One region of the Micromonospora sp. NPDC048905 genome, then DNA from elsewhere that is predicted to be linked to it. Evidence: riboswitches for the same ligand, from Rfam matches in the RefSeq annotation. Region 1 holds a riboswitch; each other region holds the start of a gene.

Region 1 (3,267 bases):
AGCAGCCGCGGGTGCTGAAGATTGGCTACACCGAGCGGACCGTCGAGGAGCGGGTGAGGGAGATCAACCGGGCGACAGGCGTTGTGATCCCGTATGGCGTGCGCGCTTTGTGGGTGGTCGCGGATGCTCCGTCGGTAGAGGCCGAGCTGCATGCTCGATTGGCGCCCTACCGGGTACGCAAGGACCGTGAGTTCTTCGACCTCGACTTCCGCGACGCGTCCGCCCTCATTCAGGGCTACATAGATGGTCTCCGACGCGAGGACTAAAGTGGTCGCCCGTGGAGCAGCTGTGGAGCAGCTGACGAAATGCGACACGTTCTTCCTTCAGGTCGACGGGCCGGCCCGCCAACTCAGCCAGGAGTTCCGGTAGGCGCAACGTCGTCAGGTGTGCGTAGCGGGCGCTGTAAACGCCGACGGCTTCGATAGCGAACTCGTCAGGGAAGTCCAGCAGTACGTAGCCGAGCAGCTGCATGATGGTCGGTGCTTCCAATGATGAGCGTCGCGTCCCATCGCGGTGCTTGCTGCCGAGGCCCGTCTTGAGTTCGAGCAGCAGGCCTGCGGCGATCAGGTCGGCGTCGGCGTTCATCAGCGATGATCCGGCGAAGGTCGGCCCGAGGGCCCACGCGCCATGCCGTGCCGACAGGGACGGCAGGAGGCTCCGCTCGGCGAAGGCGCGCAGAGTCTGGAGTTCGTCGAGCGCCGCGGGTGGGGCGAGCTCAAGTAGCTTCTCGGCGTTGATGGACCTTGGGGCCAGGGCCATCAACGGGGATCCGGGTGTGGGACCGACCCGGTACAGGTCGGTAAGGAGCGCCAGCGCCCAGCACGCCCGGGCAAGGAGTTGATGGTCGGCTTCGCTGCCTGCGGCCGGCCCGCTGAACCGGCAGGTCCCCACGCTGTCGCCGGTTTGGGAGTAATTCAGCGTGCGCGCCAGTTCGTGGACCGCATGCCGTAGCGGGGGAGTGCGCGCGCCGAGCAGTGCCAAACGCAGGTCCGGACTGGGATGCACCATGAAGCGCACCATCCAGTCGAACGCGGAGCCGATGGTGCCAGGGTTCGCCTGGCTCCCAGGCACGACAAGGGGGCCCACGGATTCCCGATACCGTGCCTGCAGGTCCTGCCAGCGGCCGAACCGCTCCTGAATGAACAATCTCGCTGGCGAGGCTCTGTTGCTCAAGGCCACGGTCAGCGCCGGCCAACCACTAATGATGGTCATGCTTCGACCACCGGGCACCGACGCCGCTGCCCGCCACTGTCCATCATGGTCGAATGCTATCGAACGGCGCGGCATCCGAGCTGCCCGTCGTCACCGGACCGTCGATGGGCGATGGCCAGCACGGCTGCTGTTGGCGAGATCGGGTACCACCAACAGCAGCCGGCTGGACTGGCGATCAACGAGCGGTGGACAGGAATTCGGTCTGGGCCTGCCGAAGGGTGCTGAGGTCGTTGGGTACGGGCATGACGCCGTAGCGGTCGAAGGCGTCTACGCTCGCTCCGAGCGAGGGCGGGCACCGTCGCTGCCACTCGGCCAACGGCACGGTTGGGCCGCCTGGGCGTAGTGGCTCGGCGAGCCGGTCGAACTCCACCTGCTGCCAGTCACGCAGCTCGTTGCCACGCCGCACGGAGGCCACCAGCGACGCGGCGACCTTGGTGGCCGTGGCCGTGTGCGGCTGGACCACGTCGCCGTTCATGATCGAGTGCCGGCCCAGCGGCAGTGCGGCGCGGTGGCCGTACCGCTCGCCGACGACCTGCGAGACGTGTCGGCAGGTTTCGCAGGCCAGCCACGACCACCGGGTTCGGGTGGTCACCGTGTCCCGGACACACAACAGGCACAGGTCGAGGTCACTGGAGATGTCCTGGCCCTGCCACTGCTGCTCCCACTCCGGCGTACGCGGCTGGCAGCGGCACCGCTGCTCGCGTGGGGCACCGTCGCGGAGGTGCCCGCAGGTCAGGCAGACCGCGAAAGCGGCAAGGTTCAGCTCTTCGGATGGCACCGTGAACTCGCTCTCCGGTGCCAGGAGGCACCCGCTCTTGCCGTACCGCTGCTTGCGGTCGGCCTGGTCTTCCCCCGGAGGCACCGTGCGCGGATGGCGCGGTTGCCGGGTCAGCAAGCCGGGAGGCTTGACGCTGACCACTCTTGACGCCCAGGAAGCATAGAGATCATCGAGGCCGGCAGCAACCCGCGGGGGAGACCTGAGCCGACGGCGGTGCGGAACCATCCGTCGGCGGCGAGTCGGAGCCGGGCGAGCAGGTCGGCGACTTCCCGGGTCAGCTCATGGTCTGGCCCGTAGACCACGCAGAGGTCGTCGTGCAGCGGTTGCAGCTCGTCCGCGGCCTCGGTGGCCTTGTCTTCGGAGACCAGCAGTATGCCGATGTTGAAACGTAGGTCGAGAGCCGTGGGGGAGACGTCGCCGGAGGCGGCGCGTACGTGCGTCAGTACCTGCCGGAACTGGCGCAGGGCTGTCCCCGAACCGGTAGACCCCCTCAGGCAGGCTGACCGTTGAACTGACGATCTACCTGACCCGCTCGACTGCACCCGCAGGATCGGGCAGATCGGTGCCGAGGGCCAGTACGTCAGTGAAGAGCCCAGTGGAGCCGGAAGGATCATCATGTGGATAGTTCTGGTAGTCAGACGGCCTGACTGAGCTATCGATCAGCTGTGCTTGCGGGGACGCCCGCGATTCGATTTCAGTGGACGCCAAGCGCGTAGATCCTCCTCGATGACATCCCACCGGACCATCAAGTCGTCTAGCAGGGTGCGGTGGCTCTCGTACTGCTGGTCGCTACACCATTGCTTTACCCACGGCAGCAACTCGAGCAGCCCGGCGAGCAGCGGAACGCCGTCCTCGCGGGTCGGCGCGGCCGACGCGAGGCTTGATAACACCATTGCCCGATCCTCGACGGGCCAGCCGGCCCACCCCACCATGGCGTCCTTGATGGCGCCTCCCGAGCGCGCATAGGACACGAACCGTTCGCCAGGCACGTCGTACTTGCCACGGTGTCGCCAGTAGCTCACCTTCAGGAAGTCGGCGCTGGTGTATTTCGGTGGTATCAGGGCCGGCTCAGTAAGACCCTGGTCCTGCTCCCGTTGTAGCCGCCACGTCTCCTCCCACTGAGCGCGCTTTGCGATGCCCGAGTCTCGGTAACGTAGGGCGGCGAGGTGGGGGACGACCTCGTCCGCGAACAGGTCTCTTACGACGTCGACCAGCGGTTGGCCTGGTGCGTACAGTTCAGCGGCCTGGATGAACGCCGGGTCCTCGCCCAGCAGCTC
Region 2 (3,267 bases), on a different contig from region 1:
GGGCACGAGGTACTTGTCACGCTGCTGCTGGTGGCCCTGTTGGGCGCGGTGTTCCTCAAGGGATTCACCGAGGCCATCGGCATCGCCGTCGTGCTGGTGGCGGCCTACCTGGCGCTGAACGCGGTGGTGGTGGTCGACGCGCTGTGGCGGGTGGTGACGCACCCGAGCGCCGTCGGGGACTGGACGACCATGCTGACCACCGGGCACGGCGATCCCTGGCTGGTGGTCGGGTTGTCGCTGCTGGTCTTTCCGAAACTGGCGTTGGGCCTGTCCGGCTTCGAGACCGGGGTGGCCGTGATGCCGAGCGTACGGGGCGACCCACAGGACTCCGAGGATCGACCGTTGGGCCGGATCCGCGGCGCGCGCCGGCTGCTCACCACCGCCGCGGTGATCATGAGTGTCTTCCTGATCACCAGCAGCGTGACGACCACCATCCTGATCCCGGCGGAGGACTTCCGGCCGGGCGGGCCGGCGAACGGCCGGGCGCTGGCCTACCTGGCGCACCAGCACCTCGGGGAGGTGTTCGGCACCGTCTACGACCTGTCCACCATCGGGATCCTGTGGTTCGCGGGGGCGTCCGCGATGGCCGGACTGCTCAACCTCGTCCCCCGTTACCTGCCCCGCTACGGCATGGCACCGGCCTGGGCGCGGGCCGTCCGGCCGCTCGTGCTGGTCTTCACCACGGTGGCCTTCCTGATCACGGTCGTCTTCGATGCCAGCGTGGACGCGCAGGGCGGCGCGTACGCAACAGGTGTGCTGGTGTTGATCACGTCCGCGGCGACGGCGGTGACGCTCGCGGCGGCCCGGCGGCGTCAGCGCGGTCGCACCGTCGCGTTCGGCGTCATCGCGGTGGTCTTCGTCTACACCACCCTGGCGAACGTGGTGGAACGCCCCGACGGCGTCAAGATCGCGGCCTGTTTCATCGGCGGGATCATCGTGGTCTCGGTGCTGTCCCGGGTGTCTCGGGCCTACGAGCTGCGGGTGGACCGGATCGAGCTGGATCCGGTCGCCACCCGGATGATCGACGAACGCGCCGGACGGCGAATCCGGCTCGTCGCCCACGAGCCCGACCGGCACGACGAGGCCGAGTACCGCGCGAAGTTGGCACAGACGATGGCGGACAACGACTTCCCCGACGACAGCGACGTGATCTTCGTCGAGGTGCACGTCACCGACCCGTCGGACTTCCAGACCGAGTTGCTGGTACGCGGCGGCCTGGCCGACGACAGCTTCGCGGTGCTCAGTCTGACCAGCTCCTCGGTGCCCAACGCGCTCGCCGTCCTGCTGCTGGAGATCCGCGACCGCACGGGGCGGCGACCGCACATCTACTTCGAGTGGAGCGAGGGCGGCCCGGCCCGCAACTTCCTGCGCTACCTGGCGTTCGGGCAGGGCGCGATCGCCTCGGTCACCCGGGAGATCCTGCGCCGCCAGGAACCCGACCCGTGTCGCCGGCCGCACGTGCACGCCGGCTGACCTGCGGGCCGAGCATCCTCCGCGCACGGTGAGCGTGGTCATAACGACTGGACGATCCACCCGTGCGTGCTGCTAGCCTCGCTGCAGGTCATGAGTGCCAGCGCGAAGCCCCGGCTCGCTGGCCGGCAACCCTCCTCCGCGGTGGGGTGCCCCGGGTGAAGACCAGGCACCGGCACGACGTCGGTGCAAGCGTGGCCTGGCACCCAGGTCAGCACAGACCCGGGAGACCCATGCGCATCCTCAGCACCGCCCCACCGACCGATGTCGCGCAACTCCGCGCCGGTCAGCCCACGCCGGCACTGACCCGGCGGCGGCACGTGGACATGATGCGAATGTGCAGCGCCGCGTGTCGACGCGGCCCTCGGCACTAACTAGCACACCTCTCTTTTTCCGAGCCTTTCCAGCGGTACGCCCATCGGGCGCACCGTCGGCGGCACACGTCCGTGCCCGCCGAGACATGACCCCTTTCGGAGACACCCGTGCGAATCCTTCCTGCCCTGACCCGTGCCGCAGCCCTGGGCGCGGCCACGATCCTGGCCGCCACCGCTCTCACCGCCTGCGGCGACGACACCTCGTCCGACGCCACCGCCAACCCGTACGGCCTGGCGCAGCCGGGCGTGCTGCGGGCCGGCACGCTGACCGACGCCCCGCCGAACGTGTACCTCAAGGACGGCAGGTTCACCGGCTTCGACAACGACCTGCTGACCGCCGTGGCCGGCAGGCTCGGCCTCACTGTCGAGTTCGTCGGCACCGACTTCTCCGCGCTGCTGTCCCAGGTCAACAACCACAAGTTCGACGTGGGCAGCTCCTCGATCACCATCACCGAGGCGCGCAAGAAGACCGTCGACTTCGGCAACGGCTACGACTTCGGCTACTTCGGCCTGGACGTGCCGGCCGGCTCGCCGATCACCGGCTTCGACCAGCTCGCCGGCAAGCGGGTCGTGGTGGTGCAGGGCACTGTGCAGGACGACTACGCCACCGGTCAGCAGCTCGACCCGGTCCGGGTGCCGGACTACAACGGCGCGATCAACCAGCTCAAGGCCGGCACCGCCGACGCGTGGATCGCTCCGGCCGAAATCGGCGAGAAGTCGGCCGCCGACAGCACCGGCAAGATCACCGTGGCGGCCAAGCAGCTCAGCCCGGCGCCGACCGCGTACGCCGTGGCCAAGGGCAGCGACAAGCTGCGCGAGGCGCTGAACAAGGGCCTCGACGAGGTCATCGCGGACGGCACCTGGAGCCGGTTGCAGGCGCAGTACTACCCCGGTCGGCCGATCCCGGCGGACTTCACGCCGGGCAGCGGCACCGTGTCGGCACCGACCGCGTCGGGCACGTCGTCGAAGCCGTCGGCGTCCGCGTCGGCCGTGCCGTCGGCGTCCGCGTCGGCCGTGCCGTCGGCGTCCGCGTCGGCCGCGTCCTGACCCGGTGACGAGCGAGCAGGGCGGTAGGAGAGGCGACCGATGGATCCGTTGAGCACGCTGTGGGAGACCTTCTTCGACATCGACGCGATGCGCGAGGCGCTGCCCGAGATGCTGACCGTCGGGTTGCCCAACACACTGATCCTGGCGGTCTCCGCCGCCCTGCTCGGCTCGGTGCTGGGCCTGCTGTTGGCCGTCGCCGGCATCTCGCGCAGCCGTTGGCTGCGCTGGCCGGCGCGGGTCTACACCGACGTGTTCCGAGGACTTCCGGCCGCGGCGACGATCCTGCTGATCGGCGTCGGGCTGGCGCCGCTGGGCATGCAGGTCTGGGGACCGGACCCCTACCCGTTGGGCATCCTGGCGCTGTCGCTGATCGCGG
Region 3 (3,267 bases), on a different contig from region 1:
CTCGCCGGCCCGCTGGCACCGCCGCAGCGAGCTGATCCACTATGCGGAGGCGGCCGACCCGATCGACCGGGCGATGCGCAACACCGGCACGCTGATCCGCCGGTCCGTCACGTTGATCGAGGACGACGAGCCGGTACCCGATCCGATGCCGGACGCGATGGGCCACCTCGCCGAGTCGGTCCGGCTGCTCAAACACGAGTTCGCCGCCGGCGAGGAACCGGAGAAGGCCCGGGAGCGGTCGCTGCGCGCGGTCAGCGAGGCGGGTCGGGCGTACGGCGCCGGCGTCGGCTTCTCCGGCAGCGTGGTCGTCGCCCAGATCCGGACCACCGCCAGCGACCTGCTGGTGGCCTCCGGGATCGAACAGGAGGAGGCGAACCGGTGGATCCGCACCGCCTTCGGGGAGCAGGAGCGGCCGGTCGGTGAGCCGGCCGAGCCGGGCGAGGCGCCGAAACCGCCGACCGCCCCGCCCGTCGGCTGACCGCGGCCGCGCTCCTCAGCCCAACTCGGCGAGCGCCGCGAGCAGCCGGTCCACCTGCTCGACGGTGCTGCCCAGGCCGAGGCTGGCGCGCAACGCCGTGGGCGGCAGGTCCCGTCGGCCGGTACGCCCCGCCGCCTCGGCGAGCAGCCGCCGGGCCAGCGGGTGGGCACAGAACAACCCGTCGCGCACGCCGATCCGGTGCGTGCTGGCCAGCCGCGCGGCCACGTCGGCGGAGTCCCAGCCGGCGACCACGAACGAGACGATGCCGACCCGCGGCGCGTTCGGGCCGAAGGTGCGCAGCTCCACCACGTGCGGCAGCGCCTCGATGCCGGTCCGCAGTCGCGTCAGCAGCGCCTGCTCGTGGGCGGCCAGCGCATCCCGGTCGGCCCCGCCGAGCGCCGTGCACACGGCCGCCAGCGCGACCGCGCCGAGCAGGTTCGGTGTGCCACCCTCGTGCCGGGCCGGACCGGTTGCCCAGGTCACGTCGTGGGTGGCCGGGCCGACGTGGCTGGTGGCGCCCCCACCCGCCAGGTACGGCGGGGCGGCGTCCAGCCAGTCCGCCCGGCCGATCAGCACGCCCGCACCGAACGGCGCGTACAGCTTGTGGCCGGACACGGCCAGGTAGTCGACGTCCAGCGCCAACAGGTCGACCGGGGCGTGCGGGGCGAGTTGTGCGGCATCGAGCACGATCCGGGCACCGTGCCGGTGCGCCACCCGGGCCAGCTCGGCGACCGGCCACCGCTCACCCGTCACGTTGCTCGCACCCGTCACCGCGACCAGCACCGGCAGCGCCGGGTTGCTGCCCCGGCGCAGCTCGGTGAGGGCGGCGGCGAGGTCGCGTACCGCCCCGGCGGGATCGGCCGGCACCGGCAGCCGTACCGAACCGCGGGGCCAGGGCAGCAGGTTGGCGTGGTGCTCGCCCGCGAAGGTGACCACCGTGGTGCCGGCCGGCAGCGACCGCGCCAGCAGGTTGAGCGCGTCAGTGGTGTTGCGGGTGAAGATCACGTGATCGTCTGCCCGGGCGTTGAAGAAGTCACCGATCGTCTGCCGGGCCTGCTCGTACGCGAGGGTGCAGCGCCGCGACAGCGCGCCCGCGCCGCGATGCACGCTGGCGTACCAGGGCAGCAGTTCGGCCACCGCGTCGGCCGCGGCCCGCGCGCAGGGTGCGCTCGCCGCGTAGTCCAGGTTGATCTCACCGGGCACGCCGAGGACGTCCAGCGGCACCGACGCGGGCGCGACGGTGGGCAGGGTGGGCAGCGAGGGAACGAGGGTGACGGGCACGCCGGAACCTCCGGGGTCAGGGACCCCGGGTGCGGCATCGGGACGGGGTCCGCGCTTGCCCAGCACACCGATCGGGCTGGGCCCGGTCATCACCCGGGGCACCCCACCGCGAACTCGACGAGGGTTGCCGGCCAGCAAGCCGGGGCTGAACGCTGGCACTCGTGACCTGCGGGCAGCATAGCGGCAACCGATGCGACCGGACCAGCCGGCGGCGGATGGCTACGCTGACCGCATGGCCGACACCCCGCCCGGTACGCCCCTGCCGTCGCCGCCCGCGCCCGTGGCTCCGTCCGTCGGCGGAGCGCCCCGGATGCCGCTGCGCCGGCTGGGCTGGCGGCGGTTCTTGGCGTTGGCCGGGGTGGTGCTGCTCATCGCCGCCTGCGCGGTGTTCATGGTCTTCAGGCTCGGCCAGTCGCTCGGCGCGCAGGCACTGCTGATCGGGGTGGCCGCCGCCATCCTGCCGGTGCCGGTGCTGGTCGCCTGCTTCCTCTGGCTGGACCGGTACGAACCGGAGCCGTTGAAGTATCTGATCTTCTGCTTCGCCTGGGGAGCATTCGTCTCCACCGCCGCCTCGCTCACGGTCAACGAATTCGCCGCCAACCGGTTCGCCGCCTGGGGGCTGCCCGACGCGCTCACCGGCGTGCTGGTGGCGCCGTTCATCGAGGAGTTGACCAAGGCGCTGGGCCCGATCCTGCTGCTGGTGTTCCGGCGACGGGAGTGGTCCGGGATCACCGACGGCCTGGTCTACTGCGGGCTGTCCGCGGTCGGCTTCGCCATGGTGGAGAACATCCTCTACCTGGGTGGGCTGGGCTACGCGTCCGGAGCCGACCGGTACGGTCCGGTGACCGGCGTCAACCAGGTCATCTCGATCTTCATCCTGCGGATCCTGCTGTTCGGGTTCGCCCATCCGCTCTTCACCTCGATGACCGGTGTGGGGCTGGGCATCGCGGCGCGGACGGCCGACCGGCGGGTCCGGGTGCTCGCCCCGATCGCCGGCCTGCTGCTGGCGATGATGTTGCACGGCACGTGGAACCTGCTGCCCACGCTTACCCAGGCCACCGGCGAGGCGTTGATCATGCTGTACGGCTTCCTGGGCCTGATGGTGCCGGTCTTCTTCGGCATGGTGGGTTTCGCGGTGTGGTTGCGCGCCTGGGAGGGGCGGCTCACCGAGCGGACCCTGCCGGACTACGTCCGCGCCGGTTGGCTGAGCCCACCCGAGGTGGCGGCGCTGAGCAGCCTCGGCCGGCGGCACGCGGCCCGCAGTTGGGCGCGGCGGGTGGCCGGCGACGCCGGGGTGCGGGCGATGCGCGGCTACCAGTCCGCCGCCACCCGACTGGCCCTGCTGCGCGACGGCTCGCTGCGCGGCCTGGACCGCAAGCCCGCCGACCAGGAACGGACCGCGCGGGAGGAGCGGGAGCTGCTGGACGCGATGAACGCGTACCGGTCGTTCTTCGTCGGCCGGGACCCGCAGGCCCCGACGGGGGTCTGGGACGGCAGCCGCTACCACC

What was found. A riboswitch is a leader RNA that binds a small molecule or an ion and turns the genes downstream of it on or off. The one in region 1 is predicted to bind S-adenosylmethionine.
Region 2: it holds a riboswitch for S-adenosylmethionine, as region 1 does, so the genes downstream of both, AB0C01_RS02060 (ABC transporter substrate-binding protein) here and AB0C01_RS07585 (hypothetical protein) in region 1, are expected to answer to the same signal.
Region 3: it holds a riboswitch for S-adenosylmethionine, as region 1 does, so the genes downstream of both, AB0C01_RS09490 (aminotransferase class V-fold PLP-dependent enzyme) here and AB0C01_RS07585 (hypothetical protein) in region 1, are expected to answer to the same signal.

What each region holds. Positions count from the first base shown of each region.
Region 1 covers NZ_JBEZFV010000002.1:657,013-660,279, reverse strand. Annotated here, with positions in the region: gene AB0C01_RS07595 (GIY-YIG nuclease family protein) at 1-266, shown strand, start outside; gene AB0C01_RS07590 (hypothetical protein) at 226-1,212, opposite strand; gene AB0C01_RS07585 (hypothetical protein) at 1,388-1,990, opposite strand; SAM riboswitch class IV at 2,019-2,139, opposite strand; gene pglX (BREX-2 system adenine-specific DNA-methyltransferase PglX) at 2,650-3,267, opposite strand, start outside.
Region 2 covers NZ_JBEZFV010000001.1:451,402-454,668, forward strand. Annotated here, with positions in the region: gene AB0C01_RS02055 (amino acid transporter) at 1-1,473, shown strand, start outside; SAM riboswitch class IV at 1,560-1,671, shown strand; gene AB0C01_RS02060 (ABC transporter substrate-binding protein) at 1,953-2,891, shown strand; gene AB0C01_RS02065 (amino acid ABC transporter permease) at 2,931-3,267, shown strand, end outside.
Region 3 covers NZ_JBEZFV010000003.1:284,512-287,778, forward strand. Annotated here, with positions in the region: gene AB0C01_RS09485 (FUSC family protein) at 1-478, shown strand, start outside; gene AB0C01_RS09490 (aminotransferase class V-fold PLP-dependent enzyme) at 494-1,759, opposite strand; SAM riboswitch class IV at 1,806-1,926, opposite strand; gene AB0C01_RS09495 (PrsW family intramembrane metalloprotease) at 1,950-3,267, shown strand, end outside.